DNA from 3 places in the Paenibacillus sp. FSL R5-0517 genome. Region 1 is predicted to be linked to each of the others. Evidence: a T-box and tRNA genes for the amino acid it is inferred to sense, from the RefSeq annotation. Region 1 holds a T-box; the other regions hold tRNA genes.
What was found. The T-box of region 1 lies ahead of leuS (leucine--tRNA ligase). A T-box ahead of a tRNA ligase gene usually reads a tRNA of that ligase, here a tRNA-Leu.
Positions count from the first base shown of each region.

Region 2: it has a tRNA-Leu gene. The T-box ahead of leuS (leucine--tRNA ligase) is inferred to sense a tRNA for this amino acid. The anticodon was not compared.
Region 3: it has a tRNA-Leu gene. The T-box ahead of leuS (leucine--tRNA ligase) is inferred to sense a tRNA for this amino acid. The anticodon was not compared.

Region 1 covers NZ_CP150235.1:4,924,734-4,928,951, forward strand. The annotation lists gene leuS (leucine--tRNA ligase) at 1-1,949, opposite strand, end outside; T-box leader at 2,027-2,296, opposite strand; gene MKX40_RS21920 (aminoglycoside phosphotransferase family protein) at 2,407-3,363, opposite strand; gene MKX40_RS21925 (class I SAM-dependent methyltransferase) at 3,578-4,218, opposite strand, start outside.
Region 2 covers NZ_CP150235.1:5,426,912-5,431,129, forward strand. The annotation lists gene ruvB (Holliday junction branch migration DNA helicase RuvB) at 1-112, opposite strand, end outside; gene ruvA (Holliday junction branch migration protein RuvA) at 168-782, opposite strand; gene ruvC (crossover junction endodeoxyribonuclease RuvC) at 779-1,282, opposite strand; gene MKX40_RS24220 (BofC C-terminal domain-containing protein) at 1,573-2,265, opposite strand; tRNA gene MKX40_RS24225 (tRNA-Pro) at 2,510-2,583, opposite strand; tRNA gene MKX40_RS24230 (tRNA-Leu) at 2,591-2,669, opposite strand; tRNA gene MKX40_RS24235 (tRNA-Arg) at 2,687-2,763, opposite strand; tRNA gene MKX40_RS24240 (tRNA-Gly) at 2,770-2,844, opposite strand; tRNA gene MKX40_RS24245 (tRNA-Asp) at 2,868-2,945, opposite strand; tRNA gene MKX40_RS24250 (tRNA-Met) at 2,973-3,046, opposite strand; tRNA gene MKX40_RS24255 (tRNA-Val) at 3,065-3,140, opposite strand; tRNA gene MKX40_RS24260 (tRNA-Glu) at 3,147-3,218, opposite strand; tRNA gene MKX40_RS24265 (tRNA-Asn) at 3,223-3,298, opposite strand; rRNA gene rrf (5S ribosomal RNA) at 3,383-3,499, opposite strand; rRNA gene MKX40_RS24275 (23S ribosomal RNA) at 3,576-4,218, opposite strand, start outside.
Region 3 covers NZ_CP150235.1:359,351-363,568, reverse strand. The annotation lists gene MKX40_RS01775 (LysR family transcriptional regulator) at 1-62, shown strand, start outside; gene MKX40_RS01770 (hypothetical protein) at 191-1,051, shown strand; tRNA gene MKX40_RS01765 (tRNA-Gly) at 1,255-1,325, opposite strand; tRNA gene MKX40_RS01760 (tRNA-Pro) at 1,339-1,412, opposite strand; tRNA gene MKX40_RS01755 (tRNA-Arg) at 1,429-1,505, opposite strand; tRNA gene MKX40_RS01750 (tRNA-Gly) at 1,511-1,585, opposite strand; tRNA gene MKX40_RS01745 (tRNA-Leu) at 1,594-1,681, opposite strand; tRNA gene MKX40_RS01740 (tRNA-Lys) at 1,691-1,766, opposite strand; tRNA gene MKX40_RS01735 (tRNA-Gln) at 1,779-1,853, opposite strand; tRNA gene MKX40_RS01730 (tRNA-His) at 1,866-1,941, opposite strand; tRNA gene MKX40_RS01725 (tRNA-Thr) at 2,039-2,114, opposite strand; tRNA gene MKX40_RS01720 (tRNA-Asp) at 2,137-2,214, opposite strand; tRNA gene MKX40_RS01715 (tRNA-Met) at 2,240-2,313, opposite strand; tRNA gene MKX40_RS01710 (tRNA-Val) at 2,331-2,406, opposite strand; tRNA gene MKX40_RS01705 (tRNA-Glu) at 2,529-2,600, opposite strand; tRNA gene MKX40_RS01700 (tRNA-Ser) at 2,618-2,709, opposite strand; tRNA gene MKX40_RS01695 (tRNA-Asn) at 2,713-2,788, opposite strand; tRNA gene MKX40_RS01690 (tRNA-Ala) at 2,790-2,865, opposite strand; tRNA gene MKX40_RS01685 (tRNA-Ile) at 2,898-2,971, opposite strand; rRNA gene rrf (5S ribosomal RNA) at 3,031-3,147, opposite strand; rRNA gene MKX40_RS01675 (23S ribosomal RNA) at 3,224-4,218, opposite strand, start outside.

The sequences.
Region 1 (4,218 bases):
ATGGCTCCTGTATCTTCGTTAATGAAGAGACGCCATACACGTGACAGGAAGCGGTGCATGCCTTCAACCCCGTTTGCATTCCACGGTTTTGTCGCTTCCAATGGTCCCATGAACATTTCGTACAGACGCAATGTATCCGCACCGAATTCATTCACAATTTCATCCGGGTTGATGACATTACCACGAGATTTACTCATTTTCTCATTGTTCGTGCCTAGGATCATACCTTGGTTCACCAGTTTGTGGAACGGCTCTTTGGTATCCACAACACCCAGATCATACAGTACTTTATGCCAGAAACGAGCATACAGCAAGTGAAGCACCGCGTGCTCCGCTCCGCCAATGTACAGATCAACAGGCAGCCACTGCTGCTGTTTCTCCTTGGAGATCAGTTCCTTGTCATTGTGCGGATCGATAAAGCGCAGGTAATACCAGCAGCTACCCGCCCATTGTGGCATGGTGTTGGTCTCACGACGCGCCTTCATTCCCGTTTCCGGATCTACCGTATTCACCCACTCCGTAACATTCGCCAGTGGTGATTCTCCAGTACCCGAAGGTTTGATCTGATCGATATCAGGCAGCAGCAGTGGAAGTTGATCCTCCGGTACGGTCTTCATCGTTCCGTCTTCCAGATGCAGAATCGGAATTGGCTCACCCCAGTAGCGCTGACGGCTGAACAGCCAATCACGCAGACGATAGGTTACTTTCCCTTGTCCTTTACCGTTCTCTTCCAACCAGGCAATCATCTTGGCAACTGCTTCTTCATTGTTCAGTCCGTTCAGGAAATCGGAATTCACATGTGCGCCATCACCGGAATATGCCTCTTGTGTAACGTCTCCACCTTGAATAACCTCAATGATATCCAGACCGAACTGCTTCGCAAATTCCCAGTCACGCGCATCATGCCCTGGAACAGCCATAACCGCACCTGTACCATAACCCGCAAGAACGTAATCAGCAATCCAGATCGGCAATTTTGCACCATTAACGGGATTGATTGCATAAGCACCAGTGAATACACCTGTTTTGTCCTTGGCCAAATCCGTACGTTCCAGATCACTCTTACGAGAAGCCTGCTCCTGATAAGCCTGAATCGCTTCACGTTGGTCATCCGTTGTAATCGCTTCTACCAATTCATGTTCCGGAGCAAGTACTGCAAAGCTCGCACCGAACAATGTGTCCGCACGGGTAGTGAATACCTTAATAACTTCCTCGCGACCTTCAATGGCAAAAACAACTTCTGCACCTGTCGATTTACCGATCCAGTTACGCTGCATATCCTTGATGCTTTCAGACCAATCCAGCTCTTCCAAGTCTTCCAACAGACGCTCTGCATACTCGGTAATTTTCAGTACCCATTGACGCATCGGTTTACGTACAACCGGATGTCCACCGCGTTCACTCTTGCCATCAATAACCTCTTCATTAGCCAGTACCGTTCCAAGTGCTTCGCACCAGTTTACTGCGACTTCGTCCACATAAGCGAGGCCCTTATTGTACAACTGGATAAATATCCATTGTGTCCATTTATAATACTCAGGGTCCGTTGTGCTGATCTCACGATCCCAGTCATAGGAGAAACCGAGTGATTTGATCTGGCGACGGAAGTTGTCAATATTGCGGAATGTAATATGCCGTGGATGTTCACCTGTATCCAATGCATGCTGCTCAGCAGGCAGACCGAAAGCATCCCAACCCATCGGATGTAATACATTGTAACCGCGCATACGTTTGTAACGGGAAACGATATCCGTTGCCGTATATCCTTCCGGGTGACCTACGTGCAGACCTGAACCGGATGGATAAGGGAACATATCCAGTGCATAAAATTTCGGTTTAGCAGGGTCCTCACCCGTTTTAAACGTTTTATTGGCATCCCAGTATTGCTGCCAACTTTTTTCCATGACTTGTGGCTGATAGCCGTGCTTCGGCTGGTTATTCTCACTCATCTATTGTTCCTCCTTCAGGTTACTCGCTTAGCTTTAATTGCAACAAAAAAACCTCAGCATCCCGTAGCGTTTGCAGCGCTAGGGACGAGAGGTTGAATTCCCGTGGTACCACCCTAGTTAGCGGACGAACGTGCTTCGTCATCCACTCCCTTTGGACCTGTAACGGCGGTTAACCGATGCGGATTTCCATTCCTGAATTCCAGCTTATACTTAGCAGGTTAGACAGGATGGTGTAATCACCGCATTTCTCCAAGGCGAGTTCGCAATTTACTGTCAACCGGCTTGCACCAACCGCCGGCTCTCTGTGATGTACAGAAATCACTACTAATCCTTATCATCGAAATATGTATACAATATCGGGAACATTATATAAAAAAGCAAGCCCAAAGTCAATATTACATGTTATAAACACCATCTTGAAGCTCATGGTTCGTACCCTTCATAACGCGGTTGCTGTTCAGGACAACCGAAATCGCTCAATTCCTTCCTCCAGGTTATGAATAGTCCAATTCACATGTTCCTGATTGTCATATTGCCGATAAGCGCACTCAATGCGCAGCACCAGATCAAAGTATAAGTCATACAGACTTCTTCTTTTTAGCTCACTTTCAGTCGTAATCGCACGCCCATAACCTTTCACAAAACCGGGTGTATAGTTAAAATGACTGAAATAATGCTCCATCAGAGGGTCTGCCCACAGTGAACGTTCAAAATCAATAATTGCTGTGATGCGACCTTTGTCTACTAGAATATTTCCATCCCATAGATCCCAGCTGACAAGAAGAGGTTCTTTTACATCGTCCAACACATCCGATTTCTCTTCAATCAAACGTCTCAATTCAGAGTGATCCATCGAAAATGTAATCCCGGCTTCTTCCCCATCGGCAAGAACGTCTTCCATCAGGTTCATAAATGCTTCTTTCCATGTGGAATAACGCTGTTTTTGCTCTGAGAAATATCCGAACTTCTCGCCCTTGATTTCATTTATTCGACGATTGTAACGCCCCAGTTGTTGTTCAACGGCTTCCTGCTCTTCCGCAGAATACTGATCCTTGACCTGATTATAGGGTGTTCCAGACATGTACTCCATGATAAAATACCGCGCTGAAGCCATGGTTAACGAATCATCATAAACCAGAACTTTGGGTACGGGAACATCCTTCAACTCGCCGATGAGACGCAGTGCCTCGACCTCAGCAATCATCAGATCCTGCTCACAGCGCATCAGATTGGTGGAAGCCGAAGGGGCAATTTTGAGTACCACTTGCTGTTGGTCACTCAATGTAATGAGATATGCATGATTGGCCCAGCCATCCACCATTTCCTTGTAGTCCTGTATACTTGCAGATAGATGCTGCTCGATTATGGCATTTATTTGTTCTGACGAGAGTCTTGTTTTATATGTACTTTCCACTTCCACACCTCACCTCGACTATTGGTTTCCATAGAAAACGCTTTCTATCCGACTATTATCGCCTCCTTTACTTTAGCTCGCAATACTTTTTGTCACGCTCTTGGGTCTTTCCAAGCATTTCTTCGCCCGATCACAGAAACATGTCAATCCATCTTTACGAGAAATAAAAAAACTGCCCCCATACAACATAAGGAACAGTTTTTATCTTTTATACTTACTTCACAGCAACGTAGAACAAGCGCTGTGCGCTGTCTCCTGCCTCTTTCCATTCAAAATCCGCATATACCTTCACATCTCTAAAACCTGCCTTGGATAACTCCAGCTTCATCCAGTCCGGGTTATATGCACGTTGGACATGAACTTCTTCAAACCGCTGATACATATCCTTGCTGCCGTCATCCACACGTGAAAAAATACTGAGATGATGCTCAATCTCACAGCGATCCTGGTCCAAATCACAAGTCCAAATATAAGATACGGAGCGCTCATCAAGCACAAAAGGCTGCTCCTCATCATAACGGATAAGCGTATTGGGATGATGCACATCAAACAAAAACGTTCCATCCGGCTTCAGCATCTCATATGTCCGCTGGAATGTTCGAACGACATCTTCTTGTTCAAGCAGATAATTGACGCAATCGCAGAATGATATCACCGAATCCACAGGTTCCGGAACTCGCCAGTCTCGCATATCCTGCTGCACCCAACGTACGCTGCCTTCCCGATACAAGCGATGACCCTGAGGCGTAGCCTCCATCTTGCTGCGCGCAACCGACAGCATATCTGCTGACAGGTCAATGCCTGTAACTTCGAAACCGGAGTTCACGAGCGGGATTGTAATAGAGCCCGTTCCAC
Region 2 (4,218 bases), 500 kb from region 1:
TTTCCTTCACCTGATTCTGTCCGATATATTCATTCAAATACCGGGGACGAAGACTCAACTCAACATTTTGGTCTTCCATCATCAGGTTCGCGGAAATAATCCGATCATCCATGTTCATCCCTACCTTTTTTTGCAGGCTACAGCTATATTATAATATGCAATTTGTATTATCCCGTAAACAGCATTTGCAGCGCTTTTTTCATCAACACATCAACGGAATCCGCTGTAGTAACATCCTTTTTCAATTTGAGCCATACTTTATCAAGTTCACTGTCAGTATACCCAAGTGCCTTGAGACCTTCACGTGCCTCATCCCAGGCTGAACCACTTCCCGACTCTTCCGATGGAGGAGCGAACAAACCTGTTGCATACGCTGCCGCTCCAAAACTATCCAGCTTATCCTTGAGATCCAGGATCATGCGTTGCGCTGTCTTCTTCCCGATGCCTGGCAATTTGGTCAAGAACGTTAAATTCTCTTGGTAAATCGCTGTAACCACATGTTCTGGTGTACCTCCAGCGAGTATGCCCAGCGCCACTTTGGGACCAATACCGGATACTTCAATCAGTTTGCGGAACAAGCGCTGTTCATCCCGTGTCACAAATCCAAACAGCAGCATCGCATCCTCACGCACATGATGGTGAGTGTACACGGTAATTTCGCCTTCTTGCTTAGCGAACGCAAATGGATTCGGACAAAATACGCGATACCCCACACCATGAACGTCCAACACAATATAATCATTCTCTACATGAATGAACTGTCCTCTTAGAAAATCAATCATTTTCGCAATACCTCATTCAACTTGGAATTTAATGTATAAGAGTGCGCATGGCACACGGCTACAGCCAACGCATCCGCTACGTCATCCGGTTTAGGAATGACTTGAAGACGCAAGAACATTTTGACCATCTCCTGCACTTGCTTCTTCTCAGCCTTACCGTACCCAACAACAGCCTGCTTGATCTGCATTGGTGTATACTCTGCAATAGGCAAACCCTTCTGTGCAGCAGCAAGTACCATGACGCCCCTAGCCTGACTGACAGACATCGCTGTTGTAACGTTCCGATTGAAAAAAAGTTTCTCTAACGCTACTGCGTCCGGTTTGTACTTATCAATTAATTGCACCATACCTTCATATACATGAAGCAACCGTTCCTCTTCAGGGGTATGAGCTTCCGTCTGAATACATCCATATTGTACGGGTACCACTTTACTGCCGATTTTATCAACAAAACCAAAACCAACAATCGCAATCCCCGGGTCAATTCCCAAAAAACGCAAAACCATCTCTCCCTCACAAAAGCGAACATATGTATCGTTCATTTCATTATAACAAAAGATAGACCCTGCGGCAGGAAAAACTTTGTCTAACCCATTACTCGTCTTTATTCGTGATTTTTTTCATGTTTATTCGTATTTTCATGTATTTCGGCAAAAACGACAAAAAGGACATCTCTTCGATGTCCATCACCACATTCCACGTATATTAGTTCGCGAAACACCAATGCCACTGGTCTCCAACCATCTAATTATTACTTCAGTATCTTAACGTTGTAAGTTAGCACAAAAGATTACCCGCCATTGCGGATTAAATGATGATCTTCATCCACCGCATAGTCACTAAACGTTGAGATTACGCTATCATACTCATCCTTGTCCTGAATCCGGATACCCTGCTGCAATTGCTCCAGCACCCCTTCAGGCAAAGAACTCTCCAACGTCCCCACATCCAACTGAAAAAACGTACGAATAACCTTCTCTTCTGCAGGCTTACCCTCATACAAATTAAGGTTCCCCACAGCATCTATGCTAATATACGCCTGCTGTTTGCAAAGCGGTGAAAGGTCATCTACACGTTGCTTCAAATGCAACTCATCTGATGTTCCAACGGTAGCATCCCATTCCGGATGTTGAACCAGCAGCATCTTCAACTGTGGTCTAGCCATCTTGCCCAACTGTTCTGTCTCCACTCCGCAAATGTACTGTGTTTCCAAAACCACACTCGTTAAATGATCCGGATCAGTATTAAGTTGCTCTACTAACGCCTGAATCTCCTGATCAGATCTGGTCTCCGGCGTAACAGGTCCCATCACACTAGTTGCCTCACTAAAATTAGTGGTCAGCAAACGTTCAATCGCCGATGAGATAGACAATCCGCTGTAAGCCAATATCGTAACTGCAAGCAAAGCAACCGTCATCCATACTGTTCGTTTCCACCGTCGCCAGCGTCTCTTGAATTGTTTCCTGAAGTTAAACGTGTTCACATGAACCCCTTCTATCACTTTTTAAACCTATTGTGACCTAAAGAACGAGGCTTTATGCAAAACTTGTCGTCTGAAGAGTAACCCGTATATTCATGAACCAAGGGACCATGGGCCAATAGCTGATGGCATATTGAAAGTTATGTTAAGCACACATCGTAATCGTATTCCCTTTGTAATATCGCAACGTAATAAAGATAAACACAAAAAAAGTACTATCTATAAGTTAGATAGTACTTTTTCGAGATCGGGATGACACGATTTGAACATGCGACCCCCTGGTCCCAAACCAGGTGCTCTACCAAGCTGAGCTACATCCCGTTATATATACCGGCGAGAGGACTCGAACCTCCACGGTTTCCCACTCGATTTTGAGTCGAGCGCGTCTGCCATTCCGCCACGCCGGCAAATTATGAAGTTATAATGGCGCGCCCTGAGAGATTCGAACTCCCGGCCTTTTGATTCGTAGTCAAACGCTCTATCCAGCTGAGCTAAGGGCGCAAATATTGGAGCGGAAGACGGGAATCGAACCCGCGACCCTCGCCTTGGCAAGGCGATGCTCTACCGCTGAGCCACTTCCGCATACGGTATTGATAGATATAAAATGGCGGAACCGACGGGATTCGAACCCGCGATCTCCTGCGTGACAGGCAGGCATGTTAGGCCAACTACACCACGGTTCCAGATCACTTTCCATTGGGAAAGTATAATTGCGGGGGCAGGATTTGAACCTGCGGCCTTCGGGTTATGAGCCCGACGAGCTACCGGGCTGCTCCACCCCGCGTCGTTATTAAAAATCTTATGGTGGAGGCTGAGGGGATCGAACCCCCGACCCTCTGCTTGTAAGGCAGATGCTCTCCCAGCTGAGCTAAGCCTCCATAATATGACCCGTAGGGGATTCGAACCCCTGTTACCTCCGTGAAAGGGAGGTGTCTTAACCCCTTGACCAACGGGCCTTAATGGCTCCCCGAACAGGGCTCGAACCTGTGACAACTCGATTAACAGTCGAGTGCTCTACCAACTGAGCTATCAGGGAATAATATGCATTTGCAGGGCAAATGCAATCCATCGTACAATGTCCACATGCAGAGCTTGTTTTCTATGTATGATGAAAGAGTTCGCTTGGCGGCGTCCTACTCTCCCAGGACCCTGCGGTCCAAGTACCATCGGCGCTAGAGGGCTTAACGGTCGTGTTCGGGATGGGTACGTGTGGAACCCCTCCGCCATCGCCACCAAACGCATAGCTTACATTTCAGAGTTCGTTCTCTGAAAACTAGATTCGAAACGAAACATGCGAATGATCACTTGCATATTTGGATAAGCCCTCGACCGATTAGTACTGGTCAGCTCCATGCATTGCTGCACTTCCACCCCCAGCCTATCTACCTCGTCGTCTTCAAGGGGTCTTACATACTGGGAAATCTCATCTTGAGGGGGGCTTCACGCTTAGATGCTTTCAGCGTTTATCCCGTCCGTACATAGCTACCCAGCGGTGCTCCTGGCGGAACAACTGGTACACCAGCGGTACGTCCATCCCGGTCCTCTCGTACTAAGGACAGCTCCTCTCAAATTTCCTACGCCCACGACAGATAGGGACCGAACTGTCTCACGACGTTCTGAACCCAGCTCGCGTACCGCTTTAATGGGCGAACAGCCCAACCCTTGGGACCTACTTCAGCCCCAGGATGCGATGAGCCGACATCGAGGTGCCAAACCTCCCCGTCGATGTGGACTCTTGGGGGAGATAAGCCTGTTATCCCCAGGGTAGCTTTTATCCGTTGAGCGATGGCCCTTCCATGCGGTACCACCGGATCACTAAGCCCGACTTTCGTCCCTGCTCGACTTGTAGGTCTCGCAGTCAAGCTCCCTTATGCCTTTGCACTCTTCGAATGATTTCCAACCATTCTGAGGGAACCTTTGGGCGCCTCCGTTACTCTTTAGGAGGCGACCGCCCCA
Region 3 (4,218 bases), 2.4 Mb from region 1:
TGCTGCGAGAGGTGAGCTACGGCTTCCCTGTTTCCATAGCGAATTCCCCTGATCCTCTATAAACTATCGTTTGCCATTCATCAAATCTATGCAGGGTTAACGCAATGTGCGTTCCCCGTTAATCGCGTTCAGATACTCGGACGATAAAGTGGGAGCTGTACGTTAATCCAGATTAGGAGAGTGATTGGTTTTGAAAAAGTGGAAAAAGGTAACTGCCTCATTCATGCTGAGCATCGTAACATTGGGAAGTGGATTGACGTTTCTGGGAGCACCCCAGGCTTCAGCTGCTGCCAATGCTGTTCCTGCTTATGAAGTAAAGTTTCTAGCCAAGCCGGAACTCGTATTGAATACAGATGGGACACCACGCAGTGAAGTCATTCAGACCCTCGGCCTGAGTTCCACGCCAAGAAACATTAACGTAGAGTACTTTGACACCAATGCGCTCGGACTGGATGAGCAAGGATGGAATGTTCGTTTTCGCAAGAAGGATGATAAAAACAACTACGAACTGACCTACAAAAAACGATACCCTGTCATCAATGGTGATATCAACGCAGCGCTGACATTGGCTAACCAAGAAGGATTCGATAAATCGGATGATAATTACGAGGCTGAGATCGATTGGGGATATGGCAAACAAACACTAAGCTTCTCCAACACGAAAAAGGTCGATACCAATGCAACAGGTGTTCATCTTCCTACAGAGCAAGAAGCCTTGAACATGTTACTGGACAAGCTCCCTGGCAAATTGAAAAACTGGTCTGCCTCCAACTGGGGCAAGCAACAGCTGACGCAATCCCGTGCATATGGCCCGATCACATTCCAACGTTATGAAGGTACATGGAATGGTCAAGAACTTACACTCGAAGTATGGCCGATCCGTAATGCAGCAGGTACAGGTACTGAAAATATCGTAGAGGTCTCTTTCAAAACAGATGATGCTGTAGCCGTATCGGGCCTGCGTACCCAACTGCTGCAATTGCTGGAGAACAACAACTGGCTAATTCCGGCCGATGGCTTGAAGACACAGACGATTCTTGAAAGATACTAATTATTCCTCATCGTACTAATGAAACATCGCAAGCTCCTCTTCCTGCGTGCATCGTAGAAAGCGGAGCTTTTGTCGTTCCTTGAATTAAGTGAATTAAGATACTTATACAGTAAGCTAATTTAGAGTTCACTAATTAAGAGTTTAAATGACTAATACAAAAAGAGCCCCTGCAATAAGCAAGAGCTCTTTCAATATATCTAGGAAGCGGGTGATGGGAATCGAACCCACGCTATTAGCTTGGAAGGCTAAAGTTCTACCATTGAACTACACCCGCATAATAAAAAAAATCGGGATGACACGATTTGAACATGCGACCCCCTGGTCCCAAACCAGGTGCTCTACCAAGCTGAGCTACATCCCGATACTTATGAAAATAATGGCGCGCCCTGAGAGATTCGAACTCCCGGCCTTTTGATTCGTAGTCAAACGCTCTATCCAGCTGAGCTAAGGGCGCAAATATGGAGCGGAAGACGGGAATCGAACCCGCGACCCTCGCCTTGGCAAGGCGATGCTCTACCGCTGAGCCACTTCCGCAAAACATATGGTGCGGTCGAGAGGACTCGAACCTCCACGGGGGGTTAGCCCACACGGACCTGAACCGTGCGCGTCTGCCAATTCCGCCACGACCGCAAAATATAATGGTGAGTCATGAAGGGCTCGAACCTTCGACACCCTGATTAAAAGTCAGGTGCTCTACCAACTGAGCTAATGACTCAAAATAATGAAATGGCTGGGGATATAGGATTTGAACCTATGCATGACGGAGTCAAAGTCCGTTGCCTTACCGCTTGGCTAATCCCCATTAAAAAAATCATGGGGCGATCGAGGGGAATTGAACCCCCGAATGCCGGATCCACAAACCGGTGCGTTAACCACTTCGCCACGATCGCCATAGAGTAAGCCATTCATCCACTAAGAGTATCTTAGTATTAACAACTGCATCTATAATATACATTCAATTACAAATTCAGATGTAAATACTAAAAATGGTGCCGGCGAGAGGACTTGAACCCCCAACCTACTGATTACAAGTCAGTTGCTCTACCAGTTGAGCTACACCGGCATGGTGTATATTTAATTAAAAATGGCGGAACCGACGGGATTCGAACCCGCGATCTCCTGCGTGACAGGCAGGCATGTTAGGCCAACTACACCACGGTTCCATAATACTTTCTCGAGGAAAGTGAATTGCGGGGGCAGGATTTGAACCTGCGGCCTTCGGGTTATGAGCCCGACGAGCTACCGGGCTGCTCCACCCCGCGTCGTTAAAAAGATAATATGGTGGAGGCTGAGGGGATCGAACCCCCGACCCTCTGCTTGTAAGGCAGATGCTCTCCCAGCTGAGCTAAGCCTCCATAATATGACCCGTAGGGGATACTCTCACTTCGTTCGAGACTGCGAAGCAGCTGCTCACGAGGTATATCCTCCGACGAACCTTTGGGATTCTCATCCCTTTTTAAAGCAATAGGTATTGCTATGACCCGTAGGGGATTCGAACCCCTGTTACCTCCGTGAAAGGGAGGTGTCTTAACCCCTTGACCAACGGGCCTTGCTAAAAAAATTATCTGGCGGAGAGAGAGGGATTCGAACCCTCGAGACGCTTGTGACGCCTACACGATTTCCAATCGTGCTCCTTCGGCCAGCTCGGACACCTCTCCATATGGCTCCCCGAACAGGGCTCGAACCTGTGACAACTCGATTAACAGTCGAGTGCTCTACCAACTGAGCTATCAGGGAATGGTGGAGCCAAGCGGGATCGAACCGCTGACCTCCTGCTTGCAAGGCAGGCGCTCTCCCAGCTGAGCTATGGCCCCATACTCTGGTTTTTTTTGTTGTGGTCTTGCTATGGGCCCTGGTGGACTCGAACCACCGGCCTCACCCTTATCAGAGGTGCGCTCTAACCAACTGAGCTAAGGGCCCTAATATATATCCCTTATTCCTTGACAAGGGGGGCAAAAAAAATACCCCAAAGGGAAATCGCTTGGCGGCGTCCTACTCTCCCAGGACCCTGCGGTCCAAGTACCATCGGCGCTAGAGGGCTTAACGGTCGTGTTCGGGATGGGTACGTGTGGAACCCCTCCGCCATCGCCACCAAACGCGGTGCTTACATTTCAGAGTTCGTTCTCTGAAAACTAGATTCGAAACGAAACATGCGAACTATCACTTGCATATTTGGATAAGCCCTCGACCGATTAGTACTGGTCAGCTCCATGCATTGCTGCACTTCCACCCCCAGCCTATCTACCTCGTCGTCTTCAAGGGGTCTTACATACTGGGAAATCTCATCTTGAGGGGGGCTTCACGCTTAGATGCTTTCAGCGTTTATCCCGTCCGTACATAGCTACCCAGCGGTGCTCCTGGCGGAACAACTGGTACACCAGCGGTACGTCCATCCCGGTCCTCTCGTACTAAGGACAGCTCCTCTCAAATTTCCTACGCCCACGACAGATAGGGACCGAACTGTCTCACGACGTTCTGAACCCAGCTCGCGTACCGCTTTAATGGGCGAACAGCCCAACCCTTGGGACCTACTTCAGCCCCAGGATGCGATGAGCCGACATCGAGGTGCCAAACCTCCCCGTCGATGTGGACTCTTGGGGGAGATAAGCCTGTTATCCCCAGGGTAGCTTTTATCCGTTGAGCGATGGCCCTTCCATGCGGTACCACCGGATCACTAAGCCCGACTTTCGTCCCTGCTCGACTTGTAGGTCTCGCAGTCAAGCTCCCTTATGCCTTTGCACTCTTCGAATGATTTCCAACCATTCTGAGGGAACCTTTGGGCGCCTCCGTTACTCTTTAGGAGGCGACCGCCCCAGTCAAACTGCCCACCTGACACTGTCCCCGCACCGGATTACGGTACCAGGTTAGAACCTAGATACGATCAGGGTGGTATCCCAACGTTGCCTCCACGCAAGCTGGCGCTCACGCTTCAAAGGCTCCCACCTATCCTGTACAGATCGTACCCAAATTCAATATCAAGCTGCAGTAAAGCTCCATGGGGTCTTTCCGTCTTGTCGCGGGTAACCTGCATCTTCACAGGTATTAAAATTTCACCGGATCTCTCGTTGAGACAGCGCCCAAGTCGTTACGCCATTCGTGCGGGTCAGAATTTACCTGACAAGGAATTTCGCTACCTTAGGACCGTTATAGTTACGGCCGCCGTTTAC